Roseisolibacter agri: one gene and its partner. The protein of the gene in region 2 interacts with the protein of the main gene of each other region in a pairwise test. Links are inferred from orthologs where the notes say so. Each region holds a gene or a part of one and is shown on either strand. Other genes may lie near its edges.

Region 1 (11,679 bases), on a different replicon or contig from region 2:
GCGCGGTCACGCTCCTCCTGCGCCCGGCGGGCGGCGTCGATGCTGTCCTGGTTCACACGCGTCGTCGGCGCGGGCGCGGGGGCGGCCGCCGGCTTCTTGCGGCACGCCGCGAGCGTCAGCCCGGCGATGGTGAACAGGACGGTGGCACGGGCGAACTGGGCGCGACGAGCGATGGGCATGTCGAGAAGTCTCCGGTGAGGACCGCGGGTGGTCTGCTGCGGATGGGACGGCGCGCCGGCCCCCGTCGCTTCAGGGCCGGGCGGATGCCGCGGAGGCCAGCCAGGGCGACCAGGCCCCCATGCGCGCGCCGCCGCCCCCTCGGGTCAGCTGCCGCGCGCGCCGGGTCTCCACGTCGAGCACGAACAGCTGCTGCTGCCCGGTCCGCGTGGAGGTCACCACCACGTGGCGCGAGTCGGGAGCCCAGGACGGCGCTTCGTTCCGTCCCTCGGCCGTGAGCTGCTTCACTCCCTTGTCGCGCAACCCGATGGTCATCACCTGGAACACCCCGCCGATGAGCGACTGGAACGCCACCAGGCGTCCGTCCGGCGACCAGTCCGGGTCGGACCGGTAGCTCTGCTCGCCGTACGCGAACTGCGTCAGCAGCTCGGCGTTCGTCCCATCGGCGTCGGTAATATACACCTCCGGGTGGCCGGAACGGCCCGAGGTGAACACCAGGCGCCGCCCGTCCGGGCTGAAGCTGGGCGACATGTTGTCGGTGCCGCGCCCGATCGTGATGCGCCGCGGGCTCCCGCCCGTGAACGGCACCGCGAACAGGTCCACGCCGCGCTCCTGCCCGTTCGCATAGACGACGGTCTCGCCGTCGGGCGACACGGTCGGCGTGATGTTGGTCACCCCGCCCTGCGCGACCACGCGCTGCCCGCCGCCGATGTCGCGCACCACGATCTGCTGATAGCCGCGGTCCGTCAGCACGCTGTGCACGACGCTGCGGCCGCTCGGGTGCCACGCCGGCGAGAGCGCGCCGCGGTCCGAGATCGCGCGCGCGTTCTCGCCGTCGCTGTCGACGATCCACACGCGGCGGTCGCGGATGAACGCGATGCGCGACGACGCGATGCCGCGCACGCCCGTCAGCCACCGCTCCACCTCGTCGGCGGCCAGGTGCACGCTCTGCCGCCACTCGCCGCTCAGCGGCTGCCCGGCGAGCGCGAAGTCGCGCACCGCGAGCAGCTGCCGTCGCGCCACGTCGTGCACCGCCAGGTGCAGCGCGCCCTGCGCGTTCACCGTCGGCTGCACCACCGCCGCGGCGCCGAGCCGCTTCGCGAGGTCCCAGTTGATCGACGTGCCCGTCGCCAGCGCGTCGCCCGCGGATCCGGTGACGACGGTGACGCGGTCGCCGAAGTCCCAGTCGCGCTCCAGGATCGCGCGGATCGAGTCGCCCGCCGTCCCCTTCACGGGGAGCACGACGACGCCGGGTCGCGTGCCCGACTCGTACATCAGGCGGACGCTGACGCCGGCCGTCGAGTCCTGCGCGCGGAGCGGCGCGGCGAGCGTCGGGGCGGCGAGGAGGGCGGCGGCGAGCGCCAGGGGCGCGCCCAGAGGGCGGGCGATGCGGGAGGGCGTCACGAGGCGATGTTGGGAAGCGCGCGCGTCAGCGGATGACGCGCGGGTCGAAGCTGAAGGTCACGGGCAGCACGTCGTCGCGGAAACCCTCGGGCAGCGGCCCGAACGCCTTCGCCGCGCCCACCGCCTCGATCGCGCCCTGCGCCTCGAGGTCGAAGGCGTAGTTCCCCGACCGCCGCACGATGCGGACGTTGGACACGGACCCGTCGCGATGGATGAGGAACGCGAGGTCCGCGGTCAGCGCGCCGCCGCCGCCGGGCGGCGTGAACCGCAGCGCCACCTGCCGGACGATGTTCTGCAGGTACCCAGGGAACGGGAATTCGAGCCCGCGGATGCTGACGTTCGCGACGTCCGTGCCGCGCCCGCCCTCGGGGCCACCGCCCGCGCGTGGCGGCGTGGCCGGCTTCGCGGGCGTCGTCGGCTTCGCCGCGTCGGGCTTCGCGGGCGCGGGCTTGGCCGGCGCCGGGTTCGGCGTCGCGCGCGCCGGCGGCGGCTTCCGGCTCGGCTCGGGCGTGGCCTTGGGCGCGGGCATCTCCTTCGGCGTCGGCTCGGCGGCGCGCGGGGGCGCGGGCTTCGGGGCCGGCGGCTCGGGCGCGGGCGGCGTCGGCGGCGCGGGCGTCGGCGGGACGATCCCCTCCGCGCGCGGGCCCGGCGGCGCCGCCACCAGGTCCACGCGATACACGGGCGGCAGCGGCGGCAGCGGCGCCGGGCGCACGATCACCAGCGCCGCGATGACCGCCGCGTGCACCACCGCCGAGAAGGCGATCGGGCCGCCCAGCCGCGTCGACTTGGCGCGCGCGCGCGCCGACGGGCGCGGCACGTAGCGCCCCACCACCGCCGGCTCGCCGCCGGCGGCCGCGCCGCCGGTCGCCCGTGTCACGGCGTCGCCTCGGGCTCCGCGACGAGGCCCACGTCGCCCACCCCGCTCGCGCGCATCACGCCCAGCACGCGCACCACCGTACCGTACGGCACGCCCGCATCGGCGCGCAGGTACACGCCGCCCGCGCTCCCCTTCTGCTCCGCCAGCGTGCGGAAGCTCCCCTCGAACTCCGCGAGCGACAGCGGCGTCTCGTCGACGAAGATGCGGCCGTCGCGCGTCACGGAGACCGACAGGCTGCGCTTCGCCTCCAGCGGGCGCGCCTTCGCCGTGGGAAGCGCGATGTCGACGCCCCCCTGCATCATCGGCGCGGTGATCATGAAGATCACCATCAGCAGCATCATCACGTCGATCAGCGACACGACGTTGATCTCGGCGTTGAGCGCGAAGCGCTCGCGACGACGGCGGCTCACGGTGCGGTCTCCCGGTCGGCGCGGCTCAGATGCGGTCCTCGCGCACGAGCAGCGCGATCAGCTCGGACCCGAAGCCGTCCAGCTCTCCCTGGATGCGGTTCAGTCGGTTCGCCAGGGCGTTGTACCCGAACACCGCGGGAATGGCCACCGTCAGCGCGGCCGCCGTCGCCACCAGCGCCTCGGCCACGCCCGGCGCGACCGCGGCGATGTTGCCCGAGCCCTTCTGCGCGATGCCCGTGAACGCCGAGATGACGCCGAGCACCGTGCCGAGCAGCCCGATGAGCGGGCTCACCGAGCCGATGGTCGCGAGCCAGGAGACGAAGCGGCCGAGGCGGTCGCTGCCACCGTCGCTCTCGGCGTCGAGCACGAGGCGCAGCGCCTCCACCTGCGACGCGCTCAGGCGCGCGCCACGATCCGAGCTGCCCGGCAGCGCGGGCCGGGTCTCCGAGAGGAAGAGCATCGCGCGGCGGAAGACGTCGACGAACGGGCTCGCGCTCGCGCGGCCCGCGACGCGCTCGGCCTCGGTCAGCGAGCCCGCGTGCTCGAACTCGCGCACGAACTGGCGGCCCGCCTTCTCCACGCGCCCGAACTCGCGGAACTTCGCGAGCATGATGCCCCAGCTCACGAGCGAGAGCACGAGCAGCAGCACGAGCACGACCTTCGTCTCGGTGGAGCCGGCGACCACCAGCTCGTAGGCGCTGCTCGGCACGCCGCTCGACGCCGCGGCGCTGCCGCCGCCGAGCGCCGGCGTCTCCTGCGCGCCGGCGCCGGCACTCGCCGTCATGCTCGCGAGCGCCAGCAGCGACGTGGTCGTCATCGTGCGCATCACGGACCTCACCCTCACGCCGTCGCTCCCGCGGAACGCACGCGACGCTCGGCGAAGAAGCGGTACGTCTCGGCGAGGCCGTCGGCGAGCGAGACCTGCGGCGTCCACCCGAGCTGCTCGCGGGCCTTGTCGACCACGAGCGCACTGCGCTGCAGCTCACCGGCGCGCGCGGGCGCGCGCTCGACGGGCGTGTGGCTGTTCGCCGCCTGCTGCAGCAGCTCGGCCAGGCGGTTGACGCTCGTCTCGATGCCCGTGCCGACGTTGAACGCGCGCGCGTCCAGCGGGCCGACGGGGGGCAGCGCGGTGGTCGCGGCGAGGAAGTTCGCGCGCGCGACGTCCTTCACGAACACGTAGTCGCGCGTCTGCTCGCCGGTGCCGAACGTCGTCATCGCGCGGCCGTCGAGGATGCGGTTGCAGAAGATCGCCACCACGCCGGCCTCGCCGTGCGGGTCCTGTCGCGGGCCATAGACGTTGGCGAAGCGCAGCGCGACGCACTCCATGCCGTGCTGGCGCGCGTAGTACGCCATGTAGTACTCGACGCTCAGCTTCGCGATGCCGTACGGCGACTCGGGATCCTTGGGATCCGTCTCGCGTGCGGGCGGCTGCACGAAGTCGCCGTACAGCGCGCCGCCGGTGCTCGCGAACACGACGCGCGGCGCGCGGCCGCCCTCCGCCTTCGCCTGCCGCGCCGCCTCCAGCACGTTGAGGGAGCCGAGGACGTTCTGCGTCGCGTCGAAGCGCGGATCGGTGACGCTCTTGCGCACGTCGATCTGCGCGGCGAGGTGGCACACGACGTCGAAGCCGCCCGTGCGCACCAGCGCCGCCGTCTCGGAGGCGCCGATGTCGCCCTCCACGAACGTCACCGCGGGGTTCAGGTTCTCGCGCCGCCCGCTCGACAGGTTGTCGACGACGGTGACGGCGTACCCTTCGGCGACGAACAGGTCGGCGACGTGCGAGCCGATGAACCCGGCTCCGCCGGTGACGAGCGCCTTCTTGGCCATGGTGCGCGGATGACGGTGAGGGAGGCCGCCGGACGGGGCCCGCGAGGGCCCGGCCGGCGTTGCGGCGGCGGAATCTAACCGGCCACGGGCGGGCGCCGGCACCGCGCGCCGACGGCCGACGTCCCATCCGTGACGCACGCCGCGCCCGCCTCGTTTCCCCAGCGGACCCGCGTGACCTGCCCTTCACCCCACCCGGACGTGCCCACAGCTCCACGCCCCGCCCTCCGCACCGCCCTCGTCGCGCTCGCCGTCGCCACGCTCCCCGCGGCCGCACGTGCCCAGGACCTCGGCGGCTGCGACCCCGACGGGCCGACGCCGCCCATGCTCTCCGCCGCGAACCTCGTCTTCTACGGCTGCGGCTACCTCTTCAAGTCCTCGCCTTCCCAGCCGGCGCTGGCGCAGAGCTACTTCGAGCGCGCGGCGCTCCTGGAGCCGCGCAGCGCGGTCGCGCACTTCCTCCTCGGCGCGTCGCTCGCCGGACAGGGGCGGGCCGACAGCGCCCGGGCGGTCGTGACGCGAGCGCTGAAGCTCGACCCCGAGGTCGGCCGTCGGCTGGGCGCGCGCTTCGCCGAGCGTCCCGAGCTGCGCGAGCGGATGGAGGCGCTGTTCCGCCCCGCGCCCGCCACGCCGACCGCTCCCGCCGCCGCCCCGGTGCCGGCTGCCGCACCCGCGGCGCCGCCCGTCCGTCCCGCCGCCGCGCCGGTGGCACCCGCCGCACCGGCCGCACCGGCTCCCGCGCCCGCGGCCCCCGCAACGCCGGCCACTCCCGCCTGGGGCGGTGCGCTCGTGCTGGGCAGCTACGCGTGCACCTACGACTACTGGAGCGGCGCCGGCGCCTATCGGCGAATGGTCTCCGATCCCAAGGGCTCGCTCACGCTCCGCGCGGACGGCACCTACCGTCGCCTCGACAACGGCGGCACGGGGCGCTACGCGTACGAGGCGGCCACGGGCGAGATCCGCTGGCTCACCGGCCCGATGGCCGCTATGAAGCCCGAGCGCACGCGCTTCCGTCGCAACCAGCGCACGGCGCAGATCGACATCCGCCTGAGCGGCGTCTACGAGTGGAGCTGCGGCATCGACCTGCCGTGACGCGACGCGGGGGGACGACACGAGGGCCGCGGCGCATGCGCCGCGGCCCTCGCTGCATGCGGGATCGTGCGTCGCTCAGCGCGCCGCGGCCATACCGCGACCGCGCGATGCGCGGGCGGGCCCACGCGCGACGCGAGCCTGCTCGGTCAGCTGGAACTGCGCCACCACCGAGTGCAGCGTCGCGGCCTGCCCCGCCAGCTCCTCCGCGCCGCTCGCCGACTCCTCAGCGCTCGCCGCGACCTGCTGCGTCACCCCGTTCATCTGGTCCACGGCGTGGTTCAGCTGCTCGACGCCGTCGGCCTGCTGCTCGCTCGCGGCGGAGATCTCGCCGACCATCGCCGAGACGCCGTCGATCTGCGTGTGGATCGCCTGCAGGCTCTCCAGCACGTCCGCGTTCAGCGCCACGCCGCGCTCCGCGCTCTGCACGCCCTGCGCGATGAGCGTCGCGGTGCTCTTCGCCGCCTCGGCGCTGCGCAGGGCCAGCGCACGGACCTCCTCCGCGACGACCGCGAAGCCGCGGCCCACGTCGCCGGCGCGCGCGGCTTCGACCGCGGCGTTGAGCGCGAGCAGGTTGGTCTGGAACGCGATCTCCTCGATCGTGCGGATGATCTTCGCGGTCTCGCCGCTGGCGTGCTTGATCTCGTCCATCGCGCCGGTGAGCCGCTCCATGCGCGCGACGCCCGTCTGCGCGCTCTCGCGCGCCTGCGCCGCCATCGCGCGCGCCTGCACCGCGTTGTCGGCGCTCGTGCGCGCCATCGCCGCCACCTCCTGCAGGCTCGCCGCGACCTCCTCCAGGCTGGCCGCCTGCTCCGACGCGCCGGACGCGAGCGCCTGGCTGCCCGACGCGATCTGCCCGCCCGCCGCCGCCACCTGCTCGGCGGACGTGCGCACTTCGGAGAGCGCCGCGTCGAGGTTCTCCGTGGCCGTGTTGAGCGCGCGCTGGATGCTCGCGAAGTCGCCGTCGTAGCGTCCCGTCATGCGCGCCGCGACGTCGCGCCGCGCGACGCGCTCCAGCACCGCGCTCGCCTCGCCGATGGGCGTCACGACGGCCGCCAGCAGCGCGTTGACGCCACCGACCAGCTCCCGATACGCGCCCTCGAAGCGCGCCTCGTCGCCACGGCGCGCGAGGTCGCCGCGCTGCGCGGCCTCGATCAGCGCGCGCGTCTCGTCGGCCACGCCGCGCACCGCCGCCGCCGCGGCCGCGAACGCCGTCGTCGTCTCGGCCGTCTGCGCGACGATGCCGTTGATCGCCCGCGTCAGCACGCCCACCTCGTCCTCCGAGTCGACCGACAGCGCCGCGATGTCTACGACCGCAGGCTGCGAGAGGTCGCCGCGCGCCATCGCCGCGCCCGTCGCGCCGAGGCCCGCGATCGCCTCGGTGCGCACGCGCTCGGCCGTCGCCGCCAGCGCCACGAGCGGGCGCGTCACCTTGCGCACGAGGTACGTCACGACGCCGGCGAGCAGCAGCAGCGTGGCGCCGCCGAGCAGGATGATGAGGTCGCGCAGCGCGGTCGCCTCGCGCAGGATGGCAGCGCGCGGGACCGTGAGCACGAGCGACCACGGCGCGGCGTCCGGCGCCACGCTGATGGGCACCGCCACCTGCACGATCGGCTCGCCCGAGGGATCGGTCGCGGTGCCCACGTGCAGGCGGCCGTCGCGCGCCGCCGCGAGCGTCGCGCTGTCGGAGAACGCCGACGTCACGTCCTTGCCGAGCAGCGCGGTGTCGCGGTGCGCGAGCAGCTTGCCGCCCCCCGAGACGAGCGCGGCGCGCCCCTGTTCGAACGGATGGATCGCGGCCACCGTGCGCTGCACCTCGGCGAGCGCGATGTCGACGCCGGCGACGCCCGCGATGCGCCCGTCCACCTTGACGGGAACCGCGAGGCTCGTGATCAGCGTCGGCGTCCCGGCGACCGCGTACACGTACGGCTCGACGACCGCCTCCTTCCCGGTGTTCTTCGGCACCTGGTAGTAGTCGCCCGCGCCCGCCTTGTCGTAGTCGACGAGCGCCTCGCGCACGATGCCGCCCGACCCGCGGTTGAAGTACGGGACGTAACGCCCCGTCGCGTCGCTCGTCGGCGTGCCCGCGAACGACGAGTCGCGCCCGTCGAACGCGTTCGGCTCCCAGCCCGTCCACAGGCCGAGGATCGACGGGTTGCTCGCGAGCATGCGATGGATCGTCGAGTCGGCGGTCGCACGGCTCGCCGCGCCAGCGGCCCGCGACGCCTCGAGCGACTGCCCGAGGATGCGCGCGGTCGTCATCGCCGTGCCGAGCTCCTTGCCGAGCTTCTCCGCGTACTGCTCCGCGATCGCCTGCACGTTGGCCGTCGCCTGCCGCTCGCTCTGCGCGGCGGTGCGCGTGGCGACGGTGGCGACGAGCGTCACCAGGGCGGCTGCGGTCACGCCGCAGATCGGGACGAGGAGTCGCGCGGAGAGGCTCCGGCGGGACGTGGCCGCGGCGCGCGCGCCGCGGCTCGAGATCCAGGACATGATCGGTGGAGAAGCGTGGTACCGGTGCGTGGCGCTGCTGCGCGCCGCGCGATGTGGCGCGCGCACCGCTGTGTGGCACGCGCGCCGCCGTCAGACTCGATTCTCGTCCCGCGCCTGATGCGTCTTGAGGTCCGCACCGCATCCCGACGATGACATTCGCATGACGCCTTCGTGAGCCTGCTGTCATCACGCGCGCGACGCGAATCGTGACGAAAACGCGAGGCGAGGAGTGGTCAAGCGCGCGTGTGCGGCGTCCGAGCCTCTGCAGATGGCGGCGTGCGAGATGCGCCCTTCCGCTTCCGTTCCCATCGCCCTCCCGATCCGTGCGTCCTCGTCCGACCGTGTTCCTGCGCGCGCCGTTCGCCCTCGGCATCCTCGCGGGCGTGTTGCCCGCCGTGTCCCACGCGCAGTCGGTGCTGAACGCCGACGTCGCCGTCGCCAGCGCCTACGTCTGGCGCGGCGTGACGTTCACCAATCGTCCCGTCATCCAGCCCGACGCGTACGTCACGTTGACCGCCGGCCGCGGGACGGTCGTCGCGGGCGCCGCGCTCAACGTGGAGCCGCGTGCGTACGATGGCGCGCGCGACATCAGCGTGCTGGGCGCGGAGTCGGGCACGCTCGTGACGGCGACGTCGCTGTGGACCGAGTACGCGCGCCCCGTCGGCATCGCCTCGGCGACGCTCGGCGTCGCGGGCTACGTCTATCCGCACGCCAACGGGATCGCGGCCGCGTACAACACGGCGGAGCTCTATGCGAAGCTCGCCTTCGGCGGCGCGCTCGCGCCGTCGCTCGCCGCGTATCACGACGTCGGCCAGGTGCGCGGCACCTACGTCGAGGGCGCGCTCCGCCACGTCGTGCCCGCCGGCGAGCGTCTCTCGATCGCGCTCGGCAGCGTCGTCGGCGTGAACCTCGGCCAGGGCCCGGACGCGGCCGGCACGCAGACGGCGTACTTCGCGGCGCGCGGCCTGACGCACGTCGACCTGTCGGCGGCGGCGACGTGGACGACGGGCGCGACGACGATCACGCCGTCGGTGCACGCGATGCTCGTGCGCGACGCGGCGACGCGGCTCACCGCGCCCGGCGAGCAGCACCGGAGCAAGCTGACGGCGGGCATCGCGCTCGGGTGGGCGCGTACGCTACACCGGTAGGCGCCTGAGGCACGGCCTGCGGCACTACCGGCACGATGCGAAGCGGGGCACACCGGAATCCGGTGTGCCCCGCTTCGCATGCGGACGACGTGTGGACTCAGAACGGCAGGTCGTCGTCCTCGTCCTCGAGCGCGCCCGGGAAGTCCTCGAAGTCGTCGTTCCCCGCTGCGCCTCCGGCGCCGGCGCCCGCGGCGGCCGGACGCGCGTTGCCCGTGGCGGCACGCTGCGGCGCGGGCGCGGCCTGGCGGCGCGGCGCCGAGTAGCTCTCGCCGCCGTCCATGTCCCCCCCTTCACGGCGCCCGCCGAGGAGGATCAGCTCACGCACGTTGATCTCGGTGGAGTAGCGCGTCTGGCCGTCCTTGTCCTGCCACTGGCGGTACTCGATGCGCCCCTCGACGTAGATCTTGTCGCCCTTCTTCACGTAGCGCTCGACGATGTCGGCCAGCTGCGAGCCCTTCGTGTTCCAGACGACGCAGCGGTGCCACTCCGTCTTCTCCTGCTTCGTGCCGCTCTGGTCGTTCCAGGTGCGGCTGGTGGCAAGGGAGAACTGGGCCACGCGGTTCCCGCCGGGCGTGGCACGCACCTCAGGATCGCTGCCGAGGTTTCCGATCAACGTCACCTTGTTCAAGCTTCTGCTCACGATATCCTCCCGGTTGAGTAAGGTCCGACCTCGTACAGCACCTCGTACAGCGCACGGTACCGGCGTCTCGTCGCCAGGCCCGCATCCAATCTACGCACGCCGGGTCCGTTCGACGCCCCCGGCCGTGTCCTGCCCGCGCGGCGCCGCCAGCTCGCAGCGCAGCACCAGCGCGTCCTCCACGGGCTCGCGGTAGTATCGCTTCCGCCGCCCGAGCTCGATGAAGCCGCGCGACGCGTAGAGCCGCCGCGCGACCGCGTTCGACTCGCGCACCTCCAGGAACATGTGCCCGACGCCGCGCCGGCGTCCCTCGGCCAGCGCGGCGTCCAGGAGGCGCGCGCCGACGCCCGTGCCGCGCGCCGACGGCGCGACCGCGATGTTCGCCACCTCGCCCTCGTCCAGCACGTACCATGCGACCAGGTAGCCCACGGGCGCGCTCGCGCCGGGCGCGCTGCCCGCATCCGCGACGAGGAAGAAGACGTCCCCGTTCCGCGCCAGCGTCGCGAACGAGTCGCGCGACCACGGATCGCTGAACGCGAGCCGCTCGATCGCGGCGATCGCGTCCACGTCGGCCAGGGTCGCGCGCCGCAGGCGGACCGTCGGCGCCGACGCGTCGCGCGCGGCGAGGTCGCGCATCGCGCTCACGGCAGCAGCGCGCCCACGGCGTCCGCCGGCAGCGCGCGCCCGTGCTGCGCCTCCCACTTCACCTGCGCCTCCGCCTTGCGGCCGTAGTCCGGCTCCCAGAGGGCGAGATCCACCGGCGCGAGGGCGAGCGCCGCCGCGTCGCCCACGCGGCGCTCGTCGAGCGCGAGCGCGAAGCCCGCGACGCCGCGCGCCGTGGCGGTCGCCGCGTTCGCGTCGAGCACCCCACGCGCATGATGCGTCGCGACGAGTCCGTCGACCGCGTCGCCCCCGTGCACACCGAGGAAGTCGTAGCCGACGACGCGCGGCGCGTGCCCCGACGCCTCCAGCGTCACGAGCGCCGCGTACCGCTCGCCGCGCATCGCGTCGAGCGTCACGAGCCAGCGGCCGTCGTGGGGCGCGGTCGACGCGGCCGCGAGCGCGAGCGACGGCGCGGCCACCAGCGCGCAGTCCCACACCGTCGCCAGCCCCTTGGCGATGGCGCCCGCGATGCGCAGGCTGGTGAAGCTCCCCGGGCCGCCGCCGCACACGATCGCGGCCAACGCGCCGGCCGGCACGCCCGCGTCGTCCAGCGCGGCCGCGACCGCGGGCATCAGCCGCTCCTCGTCGGCGCCACGCATGGCCGCCGTCCGCTCGGCCACCACCACGCCGGCGCGCAGCACCGCGACGCTCGCGGCGGCGGTGCTCGCGTCGAGCGCGAGGATCGCGTCGTCCGGGCGATTCGACCGGGACATGCGCGTCACCCGGCGAGCAGCAGGCGCCGCGACGCGTCGCCCGGCAGGTGCTCGAGGTCGAGCGGGACGTGTCCGGGCAGGCGGTCGCCCGCGCGCTCCGGCCACTCCACCAGCACCAGCGCGTGCGCGCCCATCACGTCGTCCCACCCGATGTTCTCGAGGTCGCGCACGTCTTCCAGACGATAGAGATCGAGGTGGTAGACGGGCCCGCGCGGCGACGCGTACTCGTGCACCAGCGCGTACGTCG
Region 2 (11,932 bases):
GCCTCGCACCGCATCAGCGCCGTGCGCGACGCGTCGTGGATCCTCGTGCTGGAGGAGGGGCAGGTCGTCGAGCAGGGCCGCCACGACGAGCTGGTCGCGCTCGGCGGGCGCTACGCCGCCATCGTCCGGCGGCAGCGGCTGGAGGAGGACGTGGAGCAGCGGGCCAGCGAGCTCTCGGACGCGGACGCCCTGGTGGGCGACCCGGCGAGCCCGAGCTGAGGCGTCACCAGCGCCTCAGAATTCCGCACCCGGAGGTCGTGATCGGGGCCGCGGCCGGTGGCAGGGGCCTCCGACAAACGGTAGGTTTGGCCCCATGACCCAGCTGTCCCCTGCCCCGGGCGCGCCGACCATGGCTCCCGGGCCTTCGGACGGGCCGACGCCCGCGCCCGAGGCCCCCGAGAGCCGCCTTCCCGAGATGCTGGAGGCGCGGCTGGCGCTCCTCGAGGCCCAGACGGGCGAGGCCGCGCGACTGATCGCCGAGCTGCAGGCGCGGGACCGGCTGAAGACGCAGTTCCTGGCGAACATCTCGCACGACCTGCGCACGCCGCTGACGGCGATCATCACGCACGCCGAGATCATGCGCGACGGGATCCTCGGCGACCTGTCGGAGCGCCAGCGCACGAGCATCCTCGGCATCATCAAGGGGGGCCACCAGCTGCTGCAGATGGTGGGCGAGATCCTCACCTACGCGCGCGGCGCGGCCGACCAGCTCGCGCTGTCGCCGAGCGACTTCGCGCTGTCGGCGGTGGTGGAGCAGCTCATCGCGCTCAACCAGCCGCTCGCCGCGAAGAAGAAGGTCGCGCTGACGTCCGAGGTGGTCGGCACGCTGCCGCTGCTGCGCGCCGACCGCGAGAAGCTGTCGCACGTCCTCGGGAACCTGCTGGGCAACGCGATCCACTTCACGCCGGAGGGCGGACGCGTGTGGATCGCCGCGCGCGAGCGCGAAGGCGCCCGCGCGACGCGCGAGCTGCTGGTCGAGGTGGGCGACACGGGCATCGGCATCGCGCCCGAGCACCACGAGCTGATCTTCCGCGAGTTCGCGCAGGTCGACGCGTCCACGTCGCGGCAGCACCACGGCACGGGCCTCGGCCTCGCGATCGCGCGCAAGCTCGTGGAGCTGCACGGCGGCCGGATCTGGGTCGAGAGCGCGCTCTCGCAGGGCAGCCGCTTCTACTTCACGATCCCGCTCGAGACGCGCGCGCCCGACGCGGATGCGTGACCGGCCCGCGCTGCCGACGTCGCGATGACCGCGCCGCTCGTGCTGCTGGTGGACGACAGCCCGCTCGTCACCGAGGCGCTCGGCATCCTGCTCGTCGAGACGGGGCACCGCGTGGCGACGGCGGGCAGCGTGCGCGAGGCGGTGGAGACCGCGCGCGCGGAGCGTCCGGACGTGATCCTGCTGGACCTCACGCTGCCCGACGGGGACGGGCTGCAGGTGCTGCGCACGCTGGCCGCGGAAGGCATCGCGCCTCGCGCGACGGTCGCGCTCACCGGCCACGACGACGCGCTGACGACCGCGCGCTGCCTGGAGGCGGGCTGCCGGGCGGTGCTCGGCAAGCCGGTGCCGGCGATGACGCTGCTGCGCGGGCTGCGCGAGTGGACCGCGCCCGACGCCCCGGACGCGTCGGCGTAGCGCGTAGCGAGCGAGGCCGGAGGAATAGCGGCGGCGCTCGCGCCGTCCACGCGATCGGAAAGTGAGGCGGCTGCGTGCACGCGTGCCGCGCGCCGCGCGGCCTTCCCGTTCGCGCCGGAACCCCTTGCCTATTGGGGAGGATACGGATGCGCCGGATGCGGCGGATGCTCCGGATCGCTCCTCACCGGTGCGAGGCTCCATGCGTCACGAGGAGCGATCCGCAGCATCCGTCTTGATCGGAAGCATCCGCATCCCTCCCAAAAGCCGAAGGGCTCGGGTGCGTGGGACCCTGAACGGGATTGGACAGGATGACGGGATGACCAGGAGGCTCCGTGTGGCGCGTGGTTCCGTGCGCCGGCATGGAGCCTCCTGGTCATCCCGTCATCCTGTCTTGCGGTTCGTCGTTCAGATCCGCGGCCCGCAGTCCGCAGCCGCCGCTCAGATGCGATTGTAGATGGCGTCCGGCGTCAGCGCCTGCAGCCGCGTCGCGAGGCGCGTGAACTGGTTGGTGACCATCAGCACGCCGACCACGATCAGCAGCGCGCCCGACACGCGCGACAGCACCAGCAGCTTGCTGCGGATGCGCGCGAAGAAGTCGAGGAAGTGCTGCAGCGCCAGCGCCGACGCGACGAACGGCACCGCGAGGCCGAGCGAGTACGACGCGAGCAGGCCGGTGCCGCGCACCAGGTCCGGGTTGCTCATGTTGTACGTGAAGATCGCGCCCAGGATCGGCCCGATGCACGGCGTCCACCCCGCCCCGAAGGCGATCCCCACCAGCACCGTGCCGAGGTAGCCGGCCGGCTTGTCGGCGAGGTGCACGCGGCGCTCGCGCGCGAACAGCGCGACGTTGAACACGCCCAGCAGGTAGAGGCCGAAGACGACGATCAGCACCCCGCCGATCTTCGTGATCGCGCCACGATACGCGATCAGCAGCCGGCCCAGCGCGGTCGCGCCGGCGCCGAGGGCGATGAAGATCAGCGAGAAGCCCAGCACGAACAGCAGCGAGTGCACGAGCGCCGCGCGCCGCGCGCGCGTCGCGTCGTCGAGGCTCAGCCCCGTGATGAACGTGACGTAGCTGGGGATGAGCGGCAGCACGCAGGGCGACAGGAAGCTGAGCAGCCCCGCGGTGAACGCGACGATGAAGCCGACGGAGGTTTCCATGGAGACGGTGGGAGACCCTGAAAGTATGACCGGGCGCCCCGGCCGTCACCGTCGGGTGTGCCGCCACACCGGGTAGTATGTTTCCCCCGTGCGGTTCCCTTCATCGGTCGTTCGACCCCTCTCGGCGCTGCTGGCCCTCGTCGGCGCCGGCGGCGCCGGCGCGCAGCCGCCGCGCGACGCGCGTCCGGGCGCGCCCGCCGTAGTCCCGCCCGCCGCCACGGGCGCCGTCCGCGGCGTCGTGGTGTCCGCCCGCGCCGGCGAGCCGCTCCCACGCGCCGCCGTGACCGTCGAGCGGGCGGGCGATCCCGGAGGCCGTGAGCTGCGGCGCGCGGCGACCGACGACGCGGGCGCCTTCCTCGCCGACGCGATCCCCGAGGGTCCGGTGGTCGTCCGCGCGCGCGCGCTGGGGCACCGCCCCGTCTCGCGCGTGGTGACCGTGCGCGCGGGCGACACCGTCACGGTGCGCCTGACGCTCGAGCCGGCCGTGCAGGAGCTGGCCGCGGTGCAGGCCCGCGAGCGCGTGGGCGAGCGCGCGCGCTTCGAGCAGGTGCCGGAGGTCGGCCAGGTCACCATCACCGGGCGCGCGCTGCGCGCGTTGCCGAGCATCGGCGAGCCGGACGTGCTGCGCACCGCGCAGCTGATGGCGGGCGTCGTCGCGCGGAACGACTTCAGCGCGGGCTACAACGTCCGCGGCGGCGAGAGCGACCAGAACCTCGTGCTCCTCGACGGGATCCCCGTGTACAACCCGTTCCACCTGGGCGGCCTGTTCGGCACCTTCGTCGACCAGGCGGTGGCGAGCGTCGACCTGTCGGTCGGTGGCTTCCCGGCGGAGCACGGCGGGCGGCTCTCCAGCGTCCTCGACGTGCGGCCGAAGGCCGAGGAGCGCCGCGGCGTGCACGGCGCCGCGCAGGTCTCGCTCGTCTCCACCAGCGGCGCGGTGGGCGGCGCGTTCGGCCGCACGCCGGACGGCGACGCGCGCACCTCGTGGAACGTCGCCGCGCGCCGCACCTACCTCGACGCACTGGTGGGCGCGCTGTCGGAGCGCACCCTGCCCTACCACTTCCAGGACGCGCAGCTGCACGTGGCGCAGCGCGTCGGCAGCGGGACGCTGGCGCTCACCGCGTACGCGGGCGCCGACGTCCTCGATGGCAGCTTCGCGCAGTTCGGCGACTCGGCGCGCGCGGGCGGCGGCGACTTCGCGTTCACGTGGGGCAACGCGCTGGCGGGGCTCGCGTGGCGGCAGCCGCTGGCCCGGCTCGCGCGAACGGTGGGCGGCGCGGACAGCGCGCAGCTCGTGCAGCGTGCGTCGGTGACGCGCTTCTCGACGACGCTCGACCTGGGCGACGGGACGGTCCGCTTCGTGAACGACGTGACCGAGGCACGCGTCGCGGGCCAGCTCTCGGCCACCGGCGCGTGGGGCGGCCGCCACACGCCGCGCGTGGGCTACGAGGCGGCGCGCGTGTCGGTGGCGTACGATGCGGGGAGCAACGCGTCGCCGTCCGACCTGTTCACGCTGCGCCAGCAGCCGACCGTGCTCGCGGCCTACGTGGACGACACGTGGCGCGTGCATCCGCGGCTGCTGGCGCGCGTCGGCGCGCGGCTGGAGGGCGTGGGCGGCGCGCGCTGGGGCGCGCTGTCGCCGCGCGCGTCGGTGCGCTGGTTCGCGACGCCGGACCTCGCGCTCACGCTCGCCGGCGGCCAGTACACGCAGGCGATGCACGCGGTGCGCAACGAGGACGCGCCGGTGCGCATCTTCGACTTCTGGGTCGGCAGCGACCGCTACGTGCGTCCGAGCCGCGCCACGCATCTCGTCCTCGGCGCCGAGCGGTGGATGGGGGCGCTCGCGTTCGCGCGGGTGGAGGCGTGGGGCAAGGGCTTCACCGACGTGCCCGAGCCGAACGACGGCGACGACCCCGCGGTGCGCGGCGACGAGTTCAATCGCCTGCGCGGCCGCGCGTACGGCGTGGACGTGCTGCTCCGCCGGCTGGAGGGCACGCGCGTCGCGGGCTGGGTCGCGTACGGCTACGCGGTGAGCACGCGCGAGCCGTCGGGCGCGTCGCCGGGCGCGACGGGCGTCTCGTTCCTGCGCGGCGGATCGTTCTGGCCCGCGCAGGACCGCCGGCACACGCTGAACGTGGTCGGCACGTGGCGCGCGGGACGCGCGTGGGTGACGAGCGCGCGCTTCGGCTTCGGCTCCGGCACGCCCTTCACCGACATCGAGGGGCAGCTCGTGCGGCGCGTCTACGACGGGATGCGCAACTCGTGGGACACCGGCACGCGCACACGCGAGCCCGAGGCGATCGGCGGCCTGCGGAACGGCGTCCGCTACCCGGTGTTCCACCGCCTCGACCTCGGCCTGTCGCGCAGCTTCCAGCGCGGCGCGACGACGTGGACGCCGTCGCTGTCGCTGGTGAACGCCTACAACCGCCGCAACACCTTCGTGTACACGTTCGACTACACGGCGCAGCCGCCCACCCGCCAGGCCGTCTCGCAGTTCCCGCTGCTGCCCAGCGTGGGGCTGGCGGTGGAGTTCTGAGCGTGCGACCCAGGGCCATCGCGCGGTTGCTCGCGGCGTGCGCGTTGCTGCTGTCGTCGCTGCAGGCGTGCACCTTCGGCGAGCAGGCCATCGCGCCGGGCACGGAGCGCACCGTCGTGCACGCGGTGCTGAACCCCGGGTCGCCCGAGCAGCTCGTGCTGGTGGAGCGCACGCTCTCGGGGCGCGTGTCGGTGAGCGACGACTCGCTGGGGAACGCGAACGACCCGATCGCCACCGGCGGGGGCGTGCCCGTGAACGGCGCGCGCGTGGTGGTGACCGACGAGCAGGGCGCGTCCGCGATCGCGACCGAGACGCAGGTCGTGCCGCGCGGCGCGAGCACCGCGCGCGGCACGGGTGTGTACCGCTTCGACAACCTCGCGCTGCCGGGGAGCGTGTTCGGGCAGCCGCGGCGCGGGCTGCGCATCGTGCCGGGCGCGCGCGTCGCGCTGCGCGTCGAGACGCCGGAGGGCGCCGTGATCACGGGCCAGACGCGCGTGCCCGGCGTCGCGACGACCGTCGTCGAGCCGCGCGCACAGGCGGTGACGATGCTGCGCGACGTGGACACGCTGCGGCTGCGCTGGGACGAGGTGCCGGGTGCACGCGCGTACCTGGTGCGCGCGGAGACGCCGTACGGCGCGTTCTTCCTCTTCTCGGATTCGGCCGCCGTGCAGCTCACCGGCGACCTGCGCAACCTGTTCGCCGACCGGCTGCCGCGCGTCTTCCAGGCGGGCTTCACCCAGTGGGTGACGATCGCCGCCGTCGACACGAACTTCTTCGACTACTACCGGTCCGGGAACAGCCCGTTCACCGGCTCGGGGTTGATCAATCGATTGAGCGGCGGCATCGGCGTGTTCGGCGCGTACGTGCCGACGCTGTCGGTCGCGGTGACGGTGCGCGCGAACCCGCGCGATCCGTTCGACGGACGCTACTTCGCGGCGGGCCCGCAGGGCCGCGAGCAGCTGCGCCTCTGGATCGACACGCGCAGCGGCACGCTGGCCGAGGTCACGGGCGCCTATCGCCTGCCGACGGACGAGCAGTACGGCGTGCTCGGGACGCTCGACGGCACACGCCTGCGGCTGCGTGCGGTGGAGGCGGGCGACGCGCGCGTCGCGAACCGCCTCATCGAGGGCGACGTGCGCGGCGACACGCTGGTGGTGCAGATGCGCGGCGCGCTGATCGCCGGCGACGATGGGAAGCGAGTGTTCGTGCGGGAGCGGGAGACCGCAACGCCGTAGCTGCGTGCTGCGTGAACGGCCTCGGCAGGCGTCGGCGCGCCGGCCCTTTTGCCGGTTGGTGAGGATGCGGATGCTCCGGATGACTCGGATGCTCCGGATCTCTCCGCGTGGCGGCGACGTCCCACGCGCTTCACGGAGCGATCCGAATGATCCGTTCCGATCCGCAGCATCCGCATCCTCCCCCACAGGCACCGCCTCCGCGGCGCGACGACGCGTGCCGAAGTCGTGCACGCAGCACGCAGCACGCAGTGGGAGTCAGTTGCGCTCTCCTCGCTGGCACCGCTCGCACACGCCGTAGATCACCAGCCGGTGCCGCTGTCGCGCGAAGCGGTGGTCCTCGGCGATGAGCGTCGTCATGCGCTCCAGCCGCTCGTCGCGGAACTCGATCACGGTGCCGCAGGTCGTGCACAGCAGGTGCTCGTGCTGCGGCTCGCCGCGCGCGGGCTCGTAGCGCCGGAAGCCCTCGCCGAAGTCGCGCTCCACCGCCAGCCCACTCCGTACCAGCAGGTCGAGCGTGCGGTACACGGTCGCGGTGCCCGGCGCGGCGCCGCGCGCCGCCAGGGCGCGCTCGATCTCGTCCACCGACAGGTGCCGGTCCGACCCCAGCACCACGTCCGCCACCGCCAGGCGCGGCGCGGTCACGGGCAGGCCGTGCTCGCGCAGGTAGCGGCGGAAGGCGTCGATCACCGCTCGTTCGCCGCCTCGCCCGGGACGGGCAGCGGGACGCCGAGCATGCGCGCGACGCCCGCGGCGTCGAGGCGCTCGGGATCGGACGCGTCGCCCGAGCGCTGCTGCACGCCGCGCACGACCGCCTCCACCGTGATGAGCGGCGCGTCGGCCTCCTCGCGCACCTCGACGTCCCACTTGCCGCGGTCGGGGCCCTTGAGCACCAGTCGGTAGCGCGCCGTGAACACCGTGTGCCGCCGCCGCGTGGCGGGCGACGCGACGGGCGGCGTGGCCTGCTCGGGCACGGCCTCGAGGATCTCCTCCACCGACGCGGGCTCGGCCACCGGCTCGACCGCCTCGGACTCGCCGGCTTCCGACTCGGCCTCCGCATCGACGACCGCCTCCGGCGGCGGACCCGCGGCTTCCTCCGTCGGGTCGCCATCGGGCACCGGATCGCCGACCGGCGCCTCCGTCTCCTCGACGATCGGTTCCTGCGTCTCGACCGGCGCCTCGACGGGCGTGTCCGCAGGCGCTTCGATCGGTGACTCGACCGCGGCCTCCGGCGGCAGGTCCGGCGTCGCCGCCAGCACCGCCACGCCGCTCTCCATCCCGCCCTGCCGCATCGGCGCGAACAGGTGCAGCTCCACCAGCCGCGACAGCGGCACGCGCGCCGTCACCTCGCGCACGAAGCGCTCGCGCGTCTCCTCGGCCAGTCGCGCGACGCCGAACGTCGGGCGCTGATCGCCGCCGCTCCCTCCGGTGGCGGCGCTCATGCGCGCGCGGCCTCCGCCGCGGTGCGCGTGGCCGTCGTCGCGACGCGCGCGTCCAGCTCGCGCTCGACGTACAGCCGCAGGATGTGCAGGAAGTCCTGCGCGTTGGTCACCACGCCGAACGCCTGGTGCGTGCCTCGGTCCTTCAGCTTGCTCACGACGAACTCCGACGAATCGACGCAGATGGTGGGCAGCTCGTGCAGCGCCGGCCAGTCGGCCGGCGACGTGCCGCGGGGCCGCGACGTGGGACGCCCCGTCGCGCGGTCCTCCATGACGAACGCCGGCAGCATGTTGCCGGTCGCGATCGCGTGCAGCGCGGTGGCCACCAGCACCGCCATCGTCGCCCGCGTGGTGTGCGCGCGCATCGCGTCCTGCGCCGCGACGGCGTCGGTCAGCACCTCGGGCAGCGGCCCGTCGTCGCGGATCGAGCCGCACAGCACGAACGGCACGCCCTGCTCCACGATCGCGTGCATGATGCCGTCGGTCACCGTGCCCTCGCGCACCGCCGCGGCGATCGAGCCCGCCGCGCGCACCCTGTTGATCGCGCGCATGTGCAGCCCGTGCCCGCCGGCGCTCGCCTGCCCGCGCTCCGTCATGCCGAGCGTGGTGCCGTAGATCGACGCCTCGATGTCGTGGACCGCGACCGCGTTCCCCGCGAGGAACGCGCTCACGAAGCCGTGGCGCACGAACCAGGTCATGTCGGCGCGCGCGCGCGAGTGCACCATCGCCGGCCCGGCGACCCACACGACGTAGCCGCCGCGCTCGCGCTCGTCCACCAGCAGCCGCGCCATCTGGCCGTAGTCGATCGGCTTCTCGCGCGAGACCTCGCTGGTCATGAACTGGAACTCGTCGTCGCCGTCCACGTCGCCCGCGAACACGGCCGCGTGCACGAAGATCCCCTCCGACCCGTCCTCGGCCCGCCCCACGGCCACCCGATCGCCGGCGCGGACGCGCCGCCCCTCGCGGGCCCACAGGTCGCCCGCGGGGTCGAGCACCAGCGCCGCGTCCATCCGCGGCTCGGCCGGCAGGCGCCACTGGCCGGCGACGCGGACGTAGGTCGGCAGGTTGGTGGTCGTGAAGAAGCCGTCGGGCAGGACGCCGTCGGCCGGCGCGGGCACGAAGCGCGCGTCGGGCACGTCGGCGAAGCGCGCCGCGGTGAAGTCCGGGTGGTGGAAGGTGTGCACGCGACGAATCTCGCCGGAGCGCGGGGCCGCGTACAGGCGCGGCGGCCGGACTCGGAGCCCCGGGCGTCTCTCACGCCTGAACAGACGCCGAAGACGGGACCAGCGGAGATCAGAGCAGCGCCACCGGGTCGCGGTCGACCGCCACCCGCAGCCCGTCGCGCTTCGGCACCTCGAACCGCTCCACGAAGTAGCGCGCCACGCGCGTCAGCTCGCCCGGCTGCTCGGCCTTCAGCAGGAAGTGCCAGCGCCAGCGCTGCTTCACGCGCTCCACCGGGCACGGTGCCGGCCCGATGAGCGTCACGCCGGCCGTGCCGCGGCGCGTCATGAGCGCGCGCACCCACGCGGCCGCGTGCTGCGCCACCGCGGCCGTGGTGTCCTCGCGCGTGCCGCTGACGATCACGTTCGCCAGCCGCACCATCGGCGGATACGGCGGCGACTCGCGCCCCTCGACCTCCTCGCGCACGAAGCCGTGGTAGTCGTGCGACAGCGCGCAGCGCACCGCGTGGTGCGTGGGCACGCGCGTCTGGATCAGCACGCGCCCACCCTTCGGCCCGCGCCCGGCGCGCCCGGCCACCTGGCTGAGGAGCTGGAAGCAGCGCTCCGACGCGCGGAAGTCGGGGAGGTTGATCCCCGTGTCCGCGTCGATCACGCCCACCAGCGTGACGTTCGGGAAGTCGAGCCCCTTCGCGATCATCTGCGTGCCGAGCAGCACGTCCACCTCGCCGTTGCCCACGCGGTCGAGGATCTCGGCGTGCGCCCACTTGGCGCCCGTCGTGTCGACGTCCATGCGCGCGATGCGCGCCAACGGATAGCGCTCCGCGAGGATGCGCTCCACCTGCTGCGTGCCGAGCCCGCGCTGCTTCAGCGTCTCGCCGCTGCAGCGTGCGCACCGGTCCCGCGGCGACTCCTGGTGCTGGCAGTAGTGGCACACCAGCCGCTCGGGCGCGCGGTGGTACGTCAGCGAGATCGAGCAGTTCGGGCAGACGGAGACGTCGCCGCAGTCGCCGCACTGGATGAACGCGGAGTACCCGCGCCGGTTGAGCAGCAGGATGCTCTGCTCCCCCTTCGCCAGCGTCTCCTCGAGCGCGCGCTGCAGCGGCGCGCTGAGCACCTGATCGACGGGCGACTTCGGGCCCTCCTGCGACGCCTTCCACGCGGCGGCGCGCCCCACGCGCAGGTCCACCACCTCCACTGACGGCAGCTGCGCGCCGCCCACGCGCGCGGGCAGCGTGAGCAGCCGGAACTTCCCCGCCTGGGCGTTCGCCCAGCTCTCCAGGCTCGGCGTCGCGCTGCCGAGCACCACGACCGCGCCGGCCGCGCGCGCGCGCACGATCGCCACCTCGCGCGCGTGGTAGCGGGGCGACTCGCCCTGCTTGTAGCTCGACTCGTGCTCCTCGTCGACGATGATCGCGCCGAGGTCCTCGAGCGGCGCGAAGACGGCCGAGCGCGCGCCGACCGCGATGCGCTTCTCGCCGCGCCGCAGCGCGAGCCACGCGTCGTAGCGCTCGCCGTCCGAGAGGGCCGAGTGCAGCACCGCGATCTGGTCGCCGAACGCGGCGCGGAAGCGATCGACCGTCTGCGGCGTGAGCGCGATCTCGGGCACGAGCACGATCGCGCTGCGCCCGCGCTGCTCCACGACGCGGCGCAGCAGCTCGATGTAGACGAGCGTCTTGCCGCTGCCGGTGACGCCGTGCAGGAGGAACGTCTCCCCCGCCCCGCCGGCCGCCATCGCGTCCACCGCGCCACGCTGCGCGGCGCTCGGCACGTGCGATGGATGCGCCGCGACCGCGCGCGTCGCGAACGGATCGCGCGCGACCACCTCGTCGTCGACGACGGCCAGCCCGCGCGCCACGAGCCCCTTCAGCACCGACGGCGAGAACTTCAGCTGCTCCAGCAGCTGGTGCACCGCCGCGCGGCCGCCGTTGGCCTCCAGCAGCTCGTACAGCGCACGCTGCTGCGGCGAGCGCGCGAAGATGCGGTCACGATGCAGGAGCGACTCGATGTGGCGCGCGATGGTGGCCACGCGGTGCGTGCGCTGCGACGGCGTGGGCGCCGCGGCGCCCGTGAGTAGCGCCGGCAGCGCGCAGCGCAGCGCGACGCCCATCGGCACGACGTAGTAGTCCGCGATCCACCGGCACAGCGTCAGCAGCGACGGCCCGAGCGCGGGCTCGGCGTCCGGCACGTCGAGGATCGCCTTCGGCGTGACGGCCTTGCCGTTCTTCCCGCGCAGCGTCGCCGGGTCGCCGGGCCCGAGGTACACGCCGATCTCCGTCGTGCCGCGGAACGGCACGACGACGCGCGCGCCCGGCACGAGCGCGTGGCGCGACGACTCGGGCGCCGCGTACGTGAACGTGCGGAACAGCGGGAGCGCGAGCGCGACTTCGGCGAGCGCGTCGTCGAGGAGCGGCGGAGCGGACACGCCGAACGATAACAGGCCCGCGAACCTCGGCGGCTACCGGCGCGTCACGCCGAGCCCCGGACCGTCCGGCAGCCGGATCGCGCCGCCGGTGATCGTCGCGCCGGCGTACGGGTCGTCCGACAGCAGCGCGGCGCCGTCGAGGTCCGCGCAGTCCAGCAGCGGCGCCAGGTGCGCGGCCGCCGTGATGCCGAGGCTCGTCTCGATCATGCAGCCGGCCATCACGAGCAGGCCGTGCGAGCGCGCCGTCGCGATCAGGCGCATCGCCTCGCGCAGCCCGCCGCACTTCGCGAGCTTGAGGTTCACGCCGTCCACGACGCCGGCCAGGCGC

Evidence for each region.
Region 1: the proteins of priA (region 2) and rosag_RS20210 interact in binary tests that used the Escherichia coli proteins (3 or more experiments, as listed by UniProt). The link is inferred for Roseisolibacter agri from one-to-one orthologs.

Annotation. Positions count from the first base shown.
Region 1 is NZ_BRXS01000006.1:402,388-414,066, forward strand. What follows is about bases 8,289-11,018. They hold rosag_RS20210 (single-stranded DNA-binding protein), read right to left. Parts: upstream 10,060-11,018; coding sequence 9,517-10,059; downstream 8,289-9,516. Other genes in these bases: rosag_RS20205 (TorF family putative porin), read left to right, coding at 8,595-9,419; rimI (ribosomal protein S18-alanine N-acetyltransferase), read right to left, coding at 10,150-10,692; tsaB (tRNA (adenosine(37)-N6)-threonylcarbamoyltransferase complex dimerization subunit type 1 TsaB), read right to left, coding at 10,698-11,018. In the rest of the region: rosag_RS20165 (OmpA family protein), read right to left, coding at 1-179; rosag_RS20170 (hypothetical protein), read right to left, coding at 250-1,581; rosag_RS20175 (TonB family protein), read right to left, coding at 1,607-2,458; rosag_RS20180 (ExbD/TolR family protein), read right to left, coding at 2,455-2,868; rosag_RS20185 (MotA/TolQ/ExbB proton channel family protein), read right to left, coding at 2,894-3,694; rosag_RS20190 (NAD-dependent epimerase/dehydratase family protein), read right to left, coding at 3,709-4,695; rosag_RS20195 (hypothetical protein), read left to right, coding at 4,894-5,784; rosag_RS20200 (methyl-accepting chemotaxis protein), read right to left, coding at 5,860-8,184; more of tsaB, read right to left, coding at 11,019-11,432; tRNA (adenosine(37)-N6)-threonylcarbamoyltransferase complex ATPase subunit type 1 TsaE, read right to left, coding at 11,438-11,679. UniProt on the Escherichia coli protein: Plays an important role in DNA replication, recombination and repair. Binds to ssDNA and to an array of partner proteins to recruit them to their sites of action during DNA metabolism. Acts as a sliding platform that migrates on DNA via reptation.
Region 2 is NZ_BRXS01000004.1:288,671-300,602, reverse strand. What follows is about bases 8,950-11,932. They hold priA (replication restart helicase PriA), read right to left. Parts: upstream 11,605-11,932; coding sequence 9,295-11,604; downstream 8,950-9,294. Other genes in these bases: rosag_RS13465 (dipeptide epimerase), read right to left, coding at 11,638-11,932; rosag_RS13475 (ornithine cyclodeaminase family domain), read right to left, coding at 8,950-9,185. Outside these bases: rosag_RS13515 (ABC transporter ATP-binding protein), read left to right, coding at 1-219; rosag_RS13510 (sensor histidine kinase), read left to right, coding at 314-1,219; rosag_RS13505 (response regulator), read left to right, coding at 1,244-1,633; rosag_RS13500 (cytochrome c biogenesis CcdA family protein), read right to left, coding at 2,072-2,794; rosag_RS13495 (TonB-dependent receptor), read left to right, coding at 2,883-5,330; rosag_RS13490 (DUF4249 domain-containing protein), read left to right, coding at 5,333-6,565; rosag_RS13485 (Fur family transcriptional regulator), read right to left, coding at 6,821-7,252; rosag_RS13480 (hypothetical protein), read right to left, coding at 7,249-8,004; more of rosag_RS13475, read right to left, coding at 8,001-8,949.